Prosthecomicrobium sp. N25: one gene and its partners. The main gene of each other region encodes a partner of the protein of the gene in region 2 in a complex. Links are inferred from orthologs where the notes say so. Each region holds a gene or a part of one and is shown on either strand. Other genes may lie near its edges.

What was found. Proteins that work in one complex are often made in the same cells at the same time.
Region 1: rplL (region 2) and rpmB share a complex: the UniProt entries of both Escherichia coli proteins name them as parts of the 50S ribosomal subunit. The link is inferred for Prosthecomicrobium sp. N25 from one-to-one orthologs.
Region 3: rplL (region 2) and rpmE share a complex: the UniProt entries of both Escherichia coli proteins name them as parts of the 50S ribosomal subunit. The link is inferred for Prosthecomicrobium sp. N25 from one-to-one orthologs.

What each region holds. Positions count from the first base shown.
Region 1 is NZ_JBBCAT010000002.1:868,433-873,830, forward strand. What follows is about bases 969-3,655. They hold rpmB (50S ribosomal protein L28), read left to right. Parts: upstream 969-2,011; coding sequence 2,012-2,299; downstream 2,300-3,655. Other genes in these bases: WBG79_RS18880 (DUF3108 domain-containing protein), read right to left, coding at 969-1,750; WBG79_RS18890 (VUT family protein), read left to right, coding at 2,433-3,020; WBG79_RS18895 (DUF3108 domain-containing protein), read right to left, coding at 3,049-3,655. Outside these bases: WBG79_RS18875 (LLM class flavin-dependent oxidoreductase), read right to left, coding at 1-650; more of WBG79_RS18880, read right to left, coding at 911-968; more of WBG79_RS18895, read right to left, coding at 3,656-3,945; WBG79_RS18900 (esterase-like activity of phytase family protein), read right to left, coding at 4,052-5,137; cobaltochelatase subunit CobT, read right to left, coding at 5,134-5,398.
Region 2 is NZ_JBBCAT010000004.1:196,638-202,084, reverse strand. The notes cover bases 1-2,736. They hold rplL (50S ribosomal protein L7/L12), read right to left. Parts: upstream 1,691-2,736; coding sequence 1,310-1,690; downstream 1-1,309. Other genes in these bases: rplJ (50S ribosomal protein L10), read right to left, coding at 1,775-2,293; rpoB (DNA-directed RNA polymerase subunit beta), read right to left, coding at 1-1,039. In the rest of the region: rplA (50S ribosomal protein L1), read right to left, coding at 2,741-3,442; rplK (50S ribosomal protein L11), read right to left, coding at 3,447-3,893; transcription termination/antitermination protein NusG, read right to left, coding at 4,339-4,869; preprotein translocase subunit SecE, read right to left, coding at 4,893-5,093; tuf (elongation factor Tu), read right to left, coding at 5,422-5,447. UniProt on the Escherichia coli protein: The binding site for several of the GTPase factors involved in protein synthesis (IF-2, EF-Tu, EF-G and RF3). Is thus essential for accurate translation.
Region 3 is NZ_JBBCAT010000001.1:1,644,595-1,650,189, forward strand. What follows is about bases 1,744-4,627. They hold rpmE (50S ribosomal protein L31), read right to left. Parts: upstream 3,355-4,627; coding sequence 3,133-3,354; downstream 1,744-3,132. Other genes in these bases: rcdA (protease adaptor protein RcdA), read left to right, coding at 2,167-2,703; WBG79_RS07450 (ABC transporter transmembrane domain-containing protein), read left to right, coding at 3,664-4,627. In the rest of the region: WBG79_RS07425 (propionyl-CoA synthetase), read left to right, coding at 1-449; WBG79_RS07430 (inositol monophosphatase family protein), read right to left, coding at 471-1,298; WBG79_RS07435 (hypothetical protein), read right to left, coding at 1,400-1,663; more of WBG79_RS07450, read left to right, coding at 4,628-5,487; WBG79_RS07455 (methyltransferase family protein), read right to left, coding at 5,492-5,595.

The DNA of each region.
Region 1 (5,398 bases), on a different replicon or contig from region 2:
ATGGCGTGCGGCTTCGGCCAGAGCGCGGAGGGGCGATAGCGGTCGCGGTAGATCGCCAGGGCGTCGAAGAGCTGCGCGGGGGCGAAGTGGGACGCGAAGGCGAAAGGCAGGCCGAGCAGGGCGGCGAGTTGCGCGCCGAACAGGCTGGAGCCGAGGATGTAGAGCGGCACGCCGGTGCCGGCGCCCGGGATGGCGCGGATGCGCTGGTCGGGCTCGGGCTCGCCGAGCAGCCCCATCAGTTCGATGACGTCGTCGGGAAAGCGCTCGGCGGCGGTGTCGAGGTCGCGCCGGAGCGCGCGGGCGGTGGCCGGGTCGGTGCCGGGCGCGCGGCCGAGGCCGAGGTCGATGCGCCCCGGGAAGAGGCAGGCGAGCGTGCCGAACTGTTCGGCGATCACCAGGGGCGAATGGTTGGGCAGCATGATGCCCCCGGATCCGACCCGGATCGTCGAGGTCGCGGCGGCGACGCGGCCGATCAGCACAGCGGTCGCGGCGCTGGCGATGCCGGGCATGTTGTGGTGCTCGGCGAGCCAGTAGCGGTGGAAGTCGAGCCGCTCGGCATGGGTCGCCAGGTCCACCGTGTTGGCGAGGGCGGCGGAGACGTCGGAGCCCTCCGGGACGGGGGCGAGATCGAGGACGGACAACGGGATCATCGGGGGGCCGGGGAGCTGGTGCTGGGCCCCCAATATAGGCACGCGGGCGCGGGCGTTTAACCCTCAGGACCCGAGCGGGAACGAAGCTGCGACGAATCGCTGACCGGCACGGATTCGCGCTCCGTTCGCCACAGGATGCGGGATCGCGTCGGGGCCCGGCCCCAGATCTGGGGAGGGCGCTGCCCGAAAGCCGCGGCCGAAGAGCCGCTCCGGAAAGGATTCCGGCCCGTTCCGGGACGGCGCGACCGGGCGGCCCGCGGTCAGCGGATCGCCTGGGCCTCGTTGCCGATCACGGTGAAGCGGTCGGCGTCGACCACCAGGAGGCCGGTCAGGGTCATCACGGCGACGCGGACGGGGACCAGCACGCCGGTGTCGGCGGCGGGGACCAGGGTCACCTCGATGTCCTTGTTGTCGACCATGAACTTCGTCGAGTCCTTCTCCGGCTTGTGGCCGGCGACGGGTACCCAGCGGGCCGCGCAGGTGATCGAGGGGCCGGCGTAGCCCGCCTTCTGGATCGGGCCGGCGGCCTTGAAGGATAGCTTGACGTCGTAGCGCGTCCAGCCGTCGAAGACGGGAAGCGTCCGGTCGCAGGCGGCCGGCCCGAGCGCGGCGTCGCCCTTGCGGGGCAGGGGCATGAGGATCGCGCTCAGGGGATCGACGACGCCCTGCCGGTGCTGCGCCTCGACGGGGACCCGCTCGGGGTCGTCCTTCAAGGGCGGGTTCTGGTCCAGGCTCTTGATGGTGCCGTTGGCGAGGCCCATCACCACGTGGGCGGGCCTGCGCTCGCCGTTCGTGTCGAGCTGGTAGGTGGCGGCGGCCGGCTTGTCGCCCTTGATGGCACCCGTCGCCATGGCCTCGCCGGTGGCGCGGCTGACCACCTTGGCGACGCCCGTCGTGCGGTAGCCGACACGGGCCGTATAGGCGTCCTTGTCCACCTTGACGACCAGGTTGCCCTTGGCGAGGGCGATCCCCCCGATGGTGATGTCGTAGCTGGCGCTGATCTGGCCGTCGCCGGCGGCGGCCGGTCCGGGCAGGGTCGCCAGGGCGCCCACGACGGCGAGGCCGGCCATCCGGCAAAGGCTCACGCGGTATGCCGGCACGCTCATCCTCCTCGTCGGCCCAGCCCGCCGGATAGGCGGCGAATGGGTCGAATCTTTGGCCCGTATGGTGAATGAATGGTTAACGCCGCCGGCCTATCGGCGTTGCCCCGCTTCGGCGGGGGTGTCGCGGCCGCCGCCCGCGGGGGCGAGGCTTGACGGGCCGGACCCCGGTGACTATAGAAGCGCCCAATCTCCAGACCCTCGTGTGACGACCGATCCGGGGTTCCCGAAGATCCCGGTCGCGTAGAAGGATGTTTGACCATGGCTCGGCGCTGCGAACTGACGGCGAAGGCGGTCCTGACCGGTAACAACGTCAGCCACGCCAACAACAAGACCCGGCGGCGCTTCCTGCCGAACCTGGTCAACGTGACCCTCATCTCCGAGGCCCTCGGCCGCAGCGTCCGCCTGCGGGTGTCGGCCCATGCGCTGCGCTCCGTGGAGCACCGCGGCGGCCTCGATGCCTTCCTGGCGAAGGCGGACGAGCGCGAGCTGTCACAGCGCGCGCTCCTTTTGAAGCGCGAGATCGCCAAGGCGGCCACCGCCGCCTGAGCCAATCTCGGTCCGTCCGGTTCCGGAGGCCGCCCCCGAGGCGGCCTTCCCCGTTTCGAGGGCCCGGTTCGGCACGCAGGAGATCCGCGTGCTCGGCCTCCCGGTCCGCGCCGCCCTGACGGCGGTCGGGGCCATGACGCTCGTCGTCGTCGCCTCCAACGTGCTCGTGCGCTACCCGGTCGAGGGCTCGATCGGGGCGCTGTCGCTCGCCGACCTGCTCACCTACGGCGCCTTCACGTATCCGGTCGCGTTCCTGGTGACGGACCTGACCAACCGGCGCTTCGGGCTCGTCGCGGCCCAGAAGGTGATCCTCGCCGGCTTCCTGGTGGCGGTGGTCCTCTCGGCCTTTCTGTCTTCGCCGCGCATCGCCGTCGCGTCGGCGAGCGCGTTTCTGGCGGGGCAGATGCTGGACGCGCTCGCGTTCGACATGCTGCGCCGCTCGGGGGGCTGGTGGCGGGCGCCGCTCCTCTCCTCGCTCGCCGGATCGGCGCTCGACACGGCGATCTTCTTCTCGCTCGCCTTCGCGCCCGGCTTCGAGGCGCTCGGCGCGGGGGACGACTTCGCGGTCGCGGCGGCTCCGCTCTTCGGCCTCATGGCGCCCGAGGTGCCGCGTTTCGTTTCCTGGGCGATCGCCGACTTCTCGGTGAAGACCTTCTTCGCGCTCGTGATGCTGGCGCCCTACCGCGGCCTGGCGGCGATCACCGAGCCCGAACGGGCCTGACGACGGCGGGGCGCGGCGCGCCGGCGCCTCAGTTCCGTTCGGCCGACTTGCCGCGGACCGAGCCGACCACCGTCGTGCGGTCGGCCGCCTCGGCGGTGCGCGAGCCGGTCACCTCGAAGCGCGAGGCGGCGACGGTCAGCAGCCCCATCTGGGTCCCGATCACGACCTTGTAGGGGATCAGGACGTTGGTCTGCCCCACCGGCACGAACCAGATCGAGAATTCGAGGTTGCGCTCGAACCTGGCCTGCTCGGGGGAGAGCGGGCGGAAGCCGGCGATGGGGCGGTAGCCGACGCTGCAGATGACGGCCGGGCCCGAATAGGAGCCGGCGCCGCCGCGGATCTCGGTCTTGGCGCCGTAGACGAGGCGCAGGTCGTAGCGGACGCGGCCGTCGAAGACCTTCAGGGTGCGGTTGCAGACCTTCGGGGTGAGGGCGTCGTTGGCGCTCGGCACGGTCACCACGAAGGCGCCGAGGGGATCGACCACCCCGCGCTTGTGCTGCGCCGTCACCGGTATGCGCTGGTCGGCCCCGGCTGTGCGCAGTTCCGTCGCGGTCAGGCTCGCGACGGAGCCCCCCGCGAAGGTCATGCTGACGACGTTGGCGATCGGCCCGCCGTTGACGGCGAGGGCGTAGGAACGGGAGAGCGTGTTGCCCGGCTGGGCCTTGCCGGCGGCGCTCGCCTGGGCGGAGCGGTTGCCCATCATGGCGGCGAAGCCGACCACCCGGGCGCCGAGGGAGGCCTGGTAGTCGCCGCCGCCCGAGAGGTCGAAGCTCAACTCGCCGGAGGCGACCGAGAACCCGGAAAGGTTGGCGTCGTAGTTGGCGACGACGCGCGTCTGCGCCAGCGCGGGGGTCGATCCCAGGACGGCCAGGGCGGCGCCCGCGAGTGCGGCGCGGCGATACGACAGCCTACGCGATACCGCCATCATCAATCCTCCAGGCGCGGTCCGACCGCGCGGGGGTCGGACCCCGGCTTGAATACGAGAGAATACCGCTCCGAATCAACCCGGCGCAAGCTTCCGGCAGCCTGCCCTAGTCGTCCCTCAGGCGGAAGCGCAGGAGAAGGGTGCGCTGCAGAATCGAGCGGTTGTCGTCCGAGACGAGGGTCAGGATCCGGCGGCCGTCCTCGGCGACGTCGAGGGCGATGCCCTCCATGTTGTCGATCTGGTCGGAAAGGTCGGCCTCGAAGATGACCTCCGCGTCGACGACGGCGCCGGGGGCGATGGTGCCGGCGCGCACGCGCCGGATCCGCGCGCCGACGCCGGACGCGATGGTGAAGCGACGCTCGAGGACGAGCAGGTCGCCCTCCGGCGTGAAGGTGGCATCGGTCGGATCGTAGTCGTCCCGGAGCACGAAGCGGAAGCGGTCGAAGCCGCGGGGCCGGAAGATGTAGCCGTAGCCGAGGCGCTCGCCGCGCGGCGGCGCCTCCGACAGGCCGACCGCGACGGCGTCGCCCATCAGGCCCGGCGGCACGATCGCGAGGCTTTCCAGCCCCTTCGACCATCGCATCGGCTTCTGCTCGTTCCAGAGCGCCGCGAAGCGTTCGCCGCGGGTGCCCAGCACGCCGCCCGGGAACGGGCCGGTGGCGCGGAAGCGCAGGACGCGGTGGCGCTCCTCGAAGCCGACGAGGGCCTCGAACCCGCCCTCGGCCGGGCGGATCGCGAGGCTCTCGGCGTCGGCGTCGTCCTTCCCGAGGAGCGGCCGGCCGTCCGAGTCGCGCATCACCGCCATGCGGGCCGAGCCGACGGCGAGCGGCTTGCCGTCCGGCCCGGACTCGAGGCGCGCGGCGAGCCAGAAGCCGTTGTCGGTGAGAAGGAGGAGGTCCCGGCCCTTGTCGGCCGTGGCGATCCCCGAGAAGGCGCCGAAGTGGCGGACGGGGCTCGACAGTTCGAGCCCGCCCAGCCATTCGAGGGCGCCGAAGCGGGTCTCCGGGGAGCCGCGCTTGAAGGAGGTCAGGGGCGTCGCGCGCACCTCGACGTCGAAGGCGCCGGCGGGCAGGGGGGCGTCGCCGGGCTCGGCGGCGGGCGCAATCGCGACGAGGCCGAGGGCCGCGAGGCCGACGAGGATCAGCGCGGCGGCACGCGGGCGCCGGGCCCGTGCCGGCCGGGGCAGCGTCATCCGGCCCGCCTGGCCGGGGCGCGGCCGGCGCCGCGGCCGGACGGGGCCTTCTCGTCGAACAGGGAGGCGAGCTGCTCCGTCATGGCCCCGGCGAGTTCCTCGGCGTCCACGATGGTGACGGCCCGGCGGTAGTAGCGGGTGACGTCGTGGCCGATGCCGATGGCGATCAACTCCACGGGGCTGCGCGTCTCGATCTCCTCGATGACGTAGCGCAGGTGACGCTCCAGGTAGTTGCCGGGGTTGACCGACAGGGTGGAGTCG
Region 2 (5,447 bases):
CGATGTCGAGGACGGTCATCTCCTCGTAGCCGAAGTCGAGCAGCTGCTTCAGGAGCTTCTCGGTGATCTCCTGGCCGGCCTCGGCCTGGATGACGCCGGTCTTCATGTCGACGACGTCCTCGGCCAGGTACTGGCCGATCACGTCCTCGTCCGAGACCTTCAGGAACTTCAGACCCTTCTCGGCCAGGATGCGGGCCTGGCGGGCCGTCAGCTTCTTGCCGGCCTCCAGCACCACCTCGCCCGTGTCGGCGTCGATCAGGTCCTGCGTCGCCTTGTAGCCGCGCATGCGGTTCGGGTCGTACGGCGTGCGCCAGGACTTGCCGGTCCGCACGTAGACGAGCTTGTTGTAGAAGGTGTCGAGGATCGTCTCCCCGTCCATGCCGAGCGCGAACAGGAGCGACGACACCGGGATCTTCCGGCGCCGGTCGATGCGCGCATAGACGATGTCCTTGGCGTCGAACTCGATGTCGAGCCACGAGCCGCGGTACGGGATGATCCGCGCCGCGAACAGGAGCTTGCCCGACGAGTGGGTCTTGCCCTTGTCGTGGTCGAAGAAGACGCCCGGCGAGCGGTGCATCTGCGAGACGATGACGCGCTCGGTGCCGTTCACGATGAAGGTGCCGTTGTCCGTCATGAGCGGCATGTCGCCCATGTAGACGTCCTGCTCCTTGATGTCCTTGACGGACTTCGCGCCGGTGTCCTCGTCCACGTCGAACACGATGAGGCGCAGCGTGACCTTCAGCGGCGCCGCGAAGGTCATGCCCCGCTGGCGGCACTCGTCCACGTCGTATTTCGGCGGCTCGAACTCGTAGCGGACGAACTCGAGGAGCGCGCGGTTCTGGAAGTCCGAGATCGGGAACACCGACTTGAAGACGGCCTGGAGGCCTTCCTCGCCCCGCCCGCCCTTCGGCTCGTCGATCTGCAGAAACTGATCGTAGGAGGCCTTCTGCACCTCGATCAGGTTCGGCATCTCCGCGACTTCGCGGATCGATCCGAAGAACTTGCGGACACGTCTGCGACCGTTGAACGTCTGGGCCATTGTCGCTCCTCGCGCGGGTACCGACGGCAATCCGGAGAACCTGGGCAGCAGCCCGCCGCGGGCGGCGGAGCGGTTCTCGGGATGGTCGCCGGGGAAACCCGACAATTACCACCGGACTTGAAGAAATGTCCGGATCCGATTGATTCCGAATTCTCTTGCCGGTCAGGGCCGAAGCCGGCCCCTTTCGGCAGAACGGCCGGGATCGGCAGAGCCGACCCCGGCACGATGGTCAGGCCGCCCGAGGGATACGAGATCCCCCGGGTAGCGGGATCACTTGACGTCGACCTTGGCGCCGGCGCCCTCGAGCTGCTTCTTGAGCTTCTCGGCCTCGTCCTTGGACACGCCTTCCTTGACGGCCTTCGGCGCGCCCTCGACGAGGTCCTTGGCTTCCTTGAGGCCGAGCGCCGTGATGGCCCGGACTTCCTTGATGACGTTGATCTTGTTCGGACCCGCGTCGGCCAGGATGACCGTGAACTCGGTCTGCTCCTCGACGGGGGCCGCGGCGGCGGCCGGAGCGCCACCGGCGGCGGCGACCGCGACCGGAGCGGCGGCGGAGACGCCCCACTTGTCTTCGAGGAGCTTCACGAGCTCGGCGGCCTCGAGGATGGTGAGGGACGAGAGGTCGTCAACGATCTTCGACAGATCAGCCATTGTAGTGTTCCTTCGGTCTATCGGTTCGAACTTGCGATTTCGGGTCGGGCCGGACGCTCCGTCCGGCTCGCGCTTCGATTGGCCTCACGCGGCCTGGTCCTTCTCGGCGTTCGCCTTGATGACGCGGGCGAGTGCCCCGCCCGGCGCGGCGATGACCGACGCGAGCTTGGCGGCGGGCTGGTTGATCATGCCCGCGAGCTTCGCCCTCAGTTCGTCCAGAGACGGCAGCGAAGCCAGCGCCTTGACCCCGTCGGGGTTCAGCGCCGTCTTGCCCATGCCGCCACCGAGGATGACGAACTTGTCGTTGGCCTTGGCGAACTCGGTCGCCACCTTCGGGGCCGCGACCGGATCGGTCGCGGACACGATGACCGTCGGACCCTTGAAGAGTCCGGCGACCGGCTCGAGTTCTGTGCCTTGAAGAGCCAGCTTGGCGAGGCGGTTCTTCGCGACCTTCACGGTTCCTCCGGCGGCCCGCATGCGCCCGCGCAGGGCGTTCATCTCGGCCACCGTCAGTCCCTGATAGCTCGCCACGACCAACGACCCAGTTGCCTTGAACTGGACGTTAAGGGTCGAGACGAGTTCGCGCTTTGCCGCTCTATCCACGACTGCCTCGTTACGTATGCCCCCGAGAGGTCCCCGGGGACGGGTTGCAAGGTGGACGCCCCTCCCCGGCTCGAGGCCGGCGCGGAACCTCCGCTTACTTCCTGTCCCCCCGGGTCGCCTTCGCGGGACCCGAGGACCAACGGTCCGAACCGATATGCCGGAAGCGCGCGCGCCTCCGGGAATCCGCTCTTCCCCGTCTCATGCAGGCTCCGTCGGATCGCACCCGATCGAAGTGGACTTAGGCCGGTCGCCCGGCACCTGCAGTCTCGGACAGGTCGAGCCCACGCGAGACCCGGCGGCTTGCGCCTCCGGTCCCCGGGCGGGCCCCACTCTCCCGACGAACCCGAGGGCTCGCCGGAAACGCTTGCCGGACCCCGCGCGGGCGATGCCCCCGCCGTTCCGGCCGGCCTGGATGCGCATGCCGCGCGCCCCGGTCGGATGTCTTCGTCAGGCCTGCGCCGACAGGCTGCCGGGGTCGATCTTGACGCCCGGGCCCATGGTCGAGGAGATCGACACGCGCTGCAGGTAGGTCCCCTTGGCGCCGGTCGGCTTGGCCCTGTTCACCGCCTCCGCGAAGGCGCGGATGTTCTCGAGCAGCGCGCCCTCCGTGAAGGAGGCCTTGCCGACGCCCGCATGGACGATGCCCGCCTTCTCGGCGCGGAACTCGACCGCGCCGCCCTTGGCGTCGCCGACCGCCTTGGTGACGTCCATCGTCACCGTGCCGACCTTCGGGTTCGGCATCAGGCCGCGCGGGCCGAGCACCTTGCCGAGGCGGCCGACGAGCGGCATCAGGTCCGGGGTGGCGATGCAGCGGTCGAAATCGATCGTCCCGCCGTTGATCCGCTCCACCAGGTCCTCCGCGCCGACCACGTCGGCACCGGCCGCGCGGGCCTCGTCGGCCTTGGCGCCGCGGGCGAAGACCGCAACCCGGACCGACCGGCCCGTGCCGTTCGGCAGGTTGCAGACGCCGCGGACCATCTGGTCGGCGTGGCGCGGGTCGACGCCGAGGTTCATGGCGATCTCGACGGTCTCGTCGAACTTCGCAGAGGCGCGCTCCTTGACGAGCTTCACGGCGTCTTCGAGCCGATAGAGCTTGGTGCGCGAAATGCCCTCGCGGGCCTTGGCGGTACGCTTCGGAAGCTTGCTCATCGTCTCACTCCACCACTCGGACGCCCATGGCCTGCGCCGAGCCTTCGACCATGCGCATGGCCGCCTCGACGTCGGTCGCGTTCATGTCCTTCATCTTCTTCTCGGCGATCTCCTTGACCTGGGCCTTGGTGATCTGGCCGACGAAGGAGCGGCCCGGGGTCTTCGACCCGGTGCCCGGCTTCTTCTTCGTGTCGAGCTTCGCCGCGCGCTTGATGAAGAACGCGGTCGGCGGAGTCTTGATCTCGAAGGTGAAGCTCTTGTCGGTGAAGTAGGTGATCTGCACCGGGCACGGCGTGCCCTTCTCGATCTCCTGCGTCTTCGCGTTGAATTCCTTGCAGAACATCATGATGTTCAGGCCGCGCTGGCCGAGCGCGGGGCCGATCGGCGGCGACGGGTTCGCAGCACCCGCCGGCACCTGGAGCTTGATGTAGCCCTGGACCTTCTTCGCCATAGTCCCTCTCTCCACTGTGGGGTCGCCGCCGGTCCCTCGTCGGGCGGCGGCGTCGGAGCGGCGGTCAGGCCTCCCGATCCGGCGACGATCGGTCGTACCCCCCGCCTCCCGGGAGCCCGAGAGCCCCGCGGGTCGGCGTCCTGGCCGCCCTCCCGAGGAAGGGCGGCGAAGCGCCTGCTGCCCGGATCCGGTCGGGCGCCCGTGGCGCCGTTCCGTTCCGGACCGGCCCGCGGCCCGGACGAACCGGACCCCGGATCGGGTGAGAACCGCGGGCCAGCTTCCGCGGGTCTCTGCGGAACGAGCCTTTCGGACCGCTCCGGCGGAGCGAACCTTTCAGCCCGCTCCCGGGGCGGCGCCCGATCGTCCCCTCTCGCGAGGGCGACGGCCCGGCCTCGTCCCGAATTCGTCATGGCACGGCCCGTGCGGCGCCGCGGGGCCGGAGCCCTCAGACCTTCTCGACCTGTCCGTATTCCAGGTCGACCGGCGTCGCGCGGCCGAAGATCGAGACCGCCACCTTGAGTCGGGCCCGCTCCTCGTCGACCTCCTCGACGGTCCCGTTGAAGGACGCGAAGGGCCCATCCGACACGCGCACCTGCTCGCCGATCTCGAAGGTGATCGACGGCTTCGGACGCTCCACGCCCTCCTGCACCTGCTGCAGGATGCGCATGGCCTCGGCTTCCGTGATCGGCATCGGCTTGTTGTCGGAGCCCAGGAACCCGGTCACCTTGGGGGTGTTCTTGATGAGGTGGAAGGCCTGGTCGGTCAGGTCCATCTTGACGAGGACATAGCCCGGGAAGAACTTCCGCTCCGCATCCACCTTCCGGCCCCGGCGCACCTCGACCACCTTCTCGGTCGGCACGAGGATCTGCTCGAACAGGTGCGTCAGGCCCTGCTGGCCCGCGCGCTCGCGGATGGACTCCGCGACCTTGTTCTCGAAGTTCGAATAGGCGTGCACGATGTACCAGCGCTTGGCCATGTCTTTTTTGGATCCGTCGCCGGTCAGCGGGCGAAGCCGAGGATGAGGCCGATGCCCCATCCCATGACCTGGTCCGCGAGAAGGAAGAAGATGGCCGCGATGGTCGCCATCACGAAGACCATGACGGTCGTGATGGCGGTCTCGTTGCGGGTCGGCCAAGATACCTTGGCGACCTCGTCGCGGACCTGCTGCAGAAACATGAAGGGATTGGTCTTCGTCGCCATCCGCCGCTCACGACAGGCGGGCGCGCAGAGGGGCTCGCCTCCACACGCCCGGCAATAAGGAACCGTCTACCTAATGCCTCGCGCGTCCGACCACAAGAGGGATTCGGAACACATCGGGAAATCGACTGGCAGGGGCAGAGGGACTCGAACCCCCGACCCTCGGTTTTGGAGACCGATGCTCTACCAACTGAGCTATACCCCTTTGGGCTCAGTCGACTTCGCCGTGGCGCGACGCCTTCGGCTTTAGCACTCCGGCGGCTTCCGGGAAAGACGCCGCCGGAGGATTCGATCGGACGCTGTGGGGCGGCACGCCACCCCTTAGCCGTGATCAGGCAAGGATCTTGGCGACGACGC
Region 3 (5,595 bases), on a different replicon or contig from region 2:
TCATGGACGAGGACGGCTACCTCTTCATCATGGCGCGCACCGACGACATCATCAACGTCGCCGGGCACCGGCTCTCGACCGGCGGCATGGAGGAGGTGCTCGCCTCCCATCCGGACGTGGCCGAATGCGCGGTGATCGGCATCCACGACGCGATGAAGGGGCAGAGCCCCTGTGGCTTCGTGGTCCTGAAGGCGGGCGTCACCAAGGACCACGCCACGATCGAGAAGGAACTGATCGGGCTGGTGCGCGAGAAGATCGGCGCGGTCGCGGCCTTCAAGCTCGCCATCACGGTCGACCGGCTGCCGAAGACGCGCTCGGGCAAGATCCTGCGCGGCACCATGCAGAAGATCGCCGACCACGAGACCTGGAACATGCCGGCCACCATCGACGACCCGGCGATCCTGGATGAGATCGAGCAGGCGATCCGGGCGCGCGGGATCGGGGTCTAGGGGCCGGGACGGCCCGTCCCCTCAGCCGAACAGCGTGTCGCGGACGAGGCGCCAGCTCGCCTCGTCGGGGGCGAGCAGCAGGCTGCCGTCCGTGCGGGCGGGGTCGTAGGGCCGGCCGTCCGCGGTGGCGGAGTAGCCGCCCGCCTCCTGGTGGATCAGCCAGCCGGGGACGTGATCCCAGGGCATCAGCTTGCCGTAGAGCGCGAGATGGCCGCCGCCCGAGGCGATCAGGCGATATTCGTGGGCGGCGCAGCGGTAGCCGTAGCTGCCCCAGAGCCTGGGCATGCGCGCGGCGACCCGGCTGCGCTGCGGCTCGGAGAGATAGTTCCAGGACAGCGCGCCGTGCATCAGGCCGAGTTCGGCGGGCGCGGCCACGCGCATCGGCCGGGTGCGGCCCGACTCGTCCTCGAACCAGGCGCCGCCGCCCGCGAGCGCATAGGCGAAGTCCCGGCCGAAGGGATCGTAGATGGCGCCGGCGACGATCCGGCCGCCGATCACCACCCCGGCCATGACGCCGAAGAGCGGCACGCCGTTGGCGTAGTTGAAGGTCCCGTCGATCGGGTCGACCGTGATGGCGAAGTCCGAGCCGCCGAGGCGGGCGGGCAGGTCCGGGTCGAGCGCGGCGCTCTCCTCGCCCACCATCAGGGCGGCCGGGAAGCGGTCGGCGAGGCGGGCGGCGATCAGGCGCTCGGCGGCCTGGTCGGCGATCGTGACGAGGTCGTGCGGGCCGGCCTTGGTGGAGACGTCGGCGGTCTCCAGCCGGCGGAAGCGGGGCAGGATCTCGACGTCGGCCGCCTCGCGCAGGATGGCGCCCAGGTCGGCGAGGTCGGCGCGGGTGAAGGTCGGCATGCTCTGCTCCTCGGAACGGCGGGCGGATGGCCGCCGTCATACCGGGAAGGCGGGCCGGCGCGCCATCCCTTCCGGCGCGCGGCTGGCCGGCGCCCCGCCCGTCAGGCGCAGCGCTCGAGGAGCTGGTCGAGGGCGACGCGGCGGGTCGCCATGGATTCGTTGAACGCGTGGGCGACCGGCAGGGTCTGGACCTCGATGCGCTTGCCGCCGACGAGGTCGACCGAGATCTCGCCGACGTCCTCGACAGAAACGGTGCGGACGCTCGGCAGCTTGGCGACCCGCTCGGCGACGATCTCGGTGATCTCGCCGACGGTCAGCTTGGACTTGGCGAGAAGTTCATCGGTGCGGGCGGAGGCGGGGCTCATGGGAAACACTCGTCCGGTTGTGGGGCTCGACAGGCAGACTATTCAAATTCGGCTTTATTCCGCCTTAAGCCGACGTTCAGGCCGCGTTCATGCCGGTGCGGTAGCGCGGGACCGTTAACGGCTCGTGGCGGGATCGGCGGCGGGGCGGGCCGCCTGTCCCGATTCGGGGCAGGTCGGCCCCGGTCGGGACGCGTGTTAACCGGTCGTTAAGGTTTCCGTGGCAGGTTCGGGGCGTCCAGTCTCCTGGACCCGAGTGGCTCCTATCCACTCTTTTGACGCCTCCCTGTACTTTCTCGCCGAGCCGTGCCCGTCACGGCTCGTTTTTTTCCGGCGGCCCTCTCGTTGGGGAACGCTGCGGGGCGGTTCGTTAACCCTGCCGTGGATTATGGTGGACGACGACGCGGGCGGTCTCCGGTCCTGGCACCGGTCCTGCTAAGTCCCCCTGGAACCGCCCGTGTTGCGAAACGCGGCGACGCGTTACAGAATGCCACCGGAGGCGCCGAATGACCCGCGACGGACAGTCCGAACGAGACGAGACACCCGACACGATCGATTTCGCGGCGCGCTTCGCCGGGTCGGAGACGTTCCGGACCCTCTTCCGGGAAGGCATGGGGCTCGTCGAGGAGACAGCGGCCTATCTGGACGGACCGGGCCGCGCCGAATCACGCGAGCTGACCCGGACGGGATCGCTGGTCTACGCCACGGAATCGATGCGGCTGACGACCCGCCTGATGCAGCTCGCCTCCTGGCTCCTGCTCCAGCGTGCCGTCAACGAGGGCGAGATGACCCAGGCGCAGGCGGGCCAGGAAAAGTCCAAGGTGCGCATCGACGGCCCCGCGTCGACCCGCTCGGGCCCGGGCTGGGAGGAGATGCCGGAGCTTCTCAAGGCCCTGATCGAGCGCTCCATCCGCCTCCAGGAGCGCATCCGCAAGCTGGACGCCGCCATCTACGGCCGCGAAGAGAGGCCGGTCGAGACCCCGGTCAACCCCGTCGCCGCTCAGCTCGGCAAGCTCAACCAGGTTTTCGGCTCGGGAAGCTGACGGTTCGGCCGGACTGGACGTCTCAGGGACGGCCAGACCGAATTTGGCACGTTTCTCCCCGCGCGTGTCACCCCGGATATCGAGCCGGGGACAGGGGTCGTGCACACCCCCTGCGGCCGTACACGTGGACGGTGACCGCCCAACCCGCATCCCCGGACAAGGCGCGAAGGCGCCGCAGATCCGGGCCCAGCGCGGGCCTCGATCCGCAGCACTGCGGCCGGTTGAGGGCGCTGGATCCCGGCCTTCCGCTTCGCTCCGGCCGGGAACGCGGAGGAGAGGGCGCGCCTCGGCTACAGTTGCCGGCTCGATGGCCGGGATGACAACCGCGGGACAGCTCGGCGGAAAAGCAGCGAGCCCGCGCCGGGGCGGCACGGGCTCGAGACGCTGTTCCGTCGCCGCGCCCGTCGGGGGCGGCGGCGCAAGGCTAGATCAGAGGCCGAAGCCCTTGAACTTGTCCTTGAACTTGGAGATGCGTCCACCGCGGTCGAGGAGCTGCTGGTTTCCGCCGGTCCAGGCCGGGTGCGACTTGGGGTCGATGTCGAGGTTGAGCGTGTCGCCGGCCTTGCCGTAGGTCGAGCGGGTCTCGTACTCGGTGCCATCGGTCATGACGACCTTGATGACGTGGTAATCGGGGTGGATGTTCGCTTTCATGGCCTTGTCCCTCGCGCGGGGCCGGATGCCGCGGCCCGCCTGATCCTCGCCGGACCGTCCGAGGGAAGTGCCCTCCCCTCAAGTGACCAGGGCCGCGCGCCGTCCGGCCCGCAGCCCCTCGATCCTGTCGGGCGTCCCTATAGCGGAAGCCGTCCGCGGGGGCAAGACGGACGGCGCGGCGGAAAACGGGCGCGGGCGCGGACCTTTGCGGGGGCGCCCCCACGTCATACGCAACATCGCCGAGCCGGACGCGACTTGATCCGGCGGCCGGTTCGCGCCAAGACGTCACCGGCGAGAGGGAGAGAGACTTTGGCACGCAGGACGACGGCCGCCGACGTGGAAGCAGGCAAGGGTCCGGGGCGCACGCGCACCGTCCGCCCGCTCGCCGCGCTCGTCCCCTATCTCGGCCGCTACAGGGGACGCGTCGCCGCGGCCCTCATCGCCCTCGTGGCCGCCGCGACCGCGACGCTCGCCGTGCCGCTCGCCGTCCGCCGGATGATCGACCACGGCTTCACCGGCTCGGACGCCGGCCTGATCGACCGCTACTTCCTGATGCTGGTCGCCGTCGCGGCCGCCCTGGCGCTGGCGAGCTCGGCCCGCTACTACCTCGTCACCTGGATCGGCGAGCGCGTCGTCGCGGATCTGCGCGGCGACGTCTACGCCCATGTGATGCGGCTCTCGGCCGACTTCTTCGACCGGTCGCTCTCCGGCGAGATCGTGTCGCGCCTGACCGCCGACACCACGCAGGTGAAGTCGGCGGTCGGCTCCTCGGCGTCGGTGGCGCTGCGCAATCTCGTCCTCTTCCTCGGGGCGACCGCCATGATGGTGGTGACGAGCCCGCGCCTGTCCGGCCTCGTCCTCCTGGCCATTCCGTTCATCGTCCTGCCGCTCGTCGCCTTCGGCCGCCAGGTGCGCCGCAAGTCGCGGCTCGCCCAGGACACGCTCGCCGACGCCTCCGCGTACGCCTCGGAATCGATCGGGGCGATCCGCCAGGTCCAGGCCTTCACCAACGAGGACCAGGCGGTCGGCCGCTACCGCTCCGGCGTGGAACGCGCATTCGAGGCGGCCCGGTCGTCGACGGCCGCCCGCTCGCTCCTGACCGCGATCGCCATCTTCATGGTGTTCGGCAGCGTCGTGACCGTGCTCTGGATCGGCGCCACCGACGTTCTCGAAGGACGGCTGACGCCGGGGGCGCTGTCGCAGTTCGTGCTCTACTCCGTGTTCGCGGCGGGCGCGCTCGGGGAGCTCAGCCAGGTCTGGGGCGAGATCAGCCAAGCCTCCGGGGCCGCCGAGCGGCTGACCGAGCTCCTGGCCATCGAGCCGAGCGTCAAGGCGCCGGCGAACCCCGTGCCCCTGCCGCAGATCCGGCGCGGCGCGGTCGCGTTCGAGGATGTGGCCTTCGCGTATCCGGGCGCCCCGGACCGGCCGGTCCTCTCCGGCTTCTCGGTCGCGGTCGCCCCGGGCGAGAAGGTGGCGCTGGTCGGCCCCTCGGGCGCCGGCAAGTCGACCGTCTTCCACCTGCTCCTGCGCTTCTACGACCCGACCGCCGGCCGGGTCCTGCTCGACGGGGTGGACGTGCGTGAGGCCGACCCGCTCGAGGTCCGCCGGCACGTGGCGATCGTGCCGCAGGACACGGTGATCCTCGCCGGCACCGTCATGGAGAACATCCGCTTCGGCCGGCCGGACGCGACCGACGAGGAGGTCGTGGCAGCCGCGCGCGCGGCCCTGGTCGACGACTTCGTGGCCGGCCTGCCGGACCGCTACGGCACGCTCGTCGGCGAGCGAGGCGTCACCCTGTCGGGCGGCCAGCGGCAGCGCATCGCGATCGCGCGGGCGATCCTCAAGGACGCGCCCGTGCTGCTCCTCGACGAGGCGACGAGCGCGCTCGACGCGGAATCCGAGACGCTGGTGCAGACCGCGCTGGAGCACCTGATGGAGGGACGGACCACCATCGTGATCGCCCACCGGCTCGCGACCGTCCTGGAATGCGACCGGATCCTGGTGCTCGACCAGGGCCGGCTCGTCGAGGAGGGCACGCACGACGTGCTCGTGCGCCGCGGCGGCCTCTACGGGCGCCTCGCCCGCCTGCAGTTCGAGACGGGCGCGCTGGCGCTGGGCGCGGTCGGGTCCTGACCGGTCACGGCAGGACCAGGACCGGCACCAGCATGCCCTTGGCCTGCAGGAGGTCGACGAACTCGAAGAGCGGCACCACCAGGAAGAACACCAGTCCGTCCCGCAGCG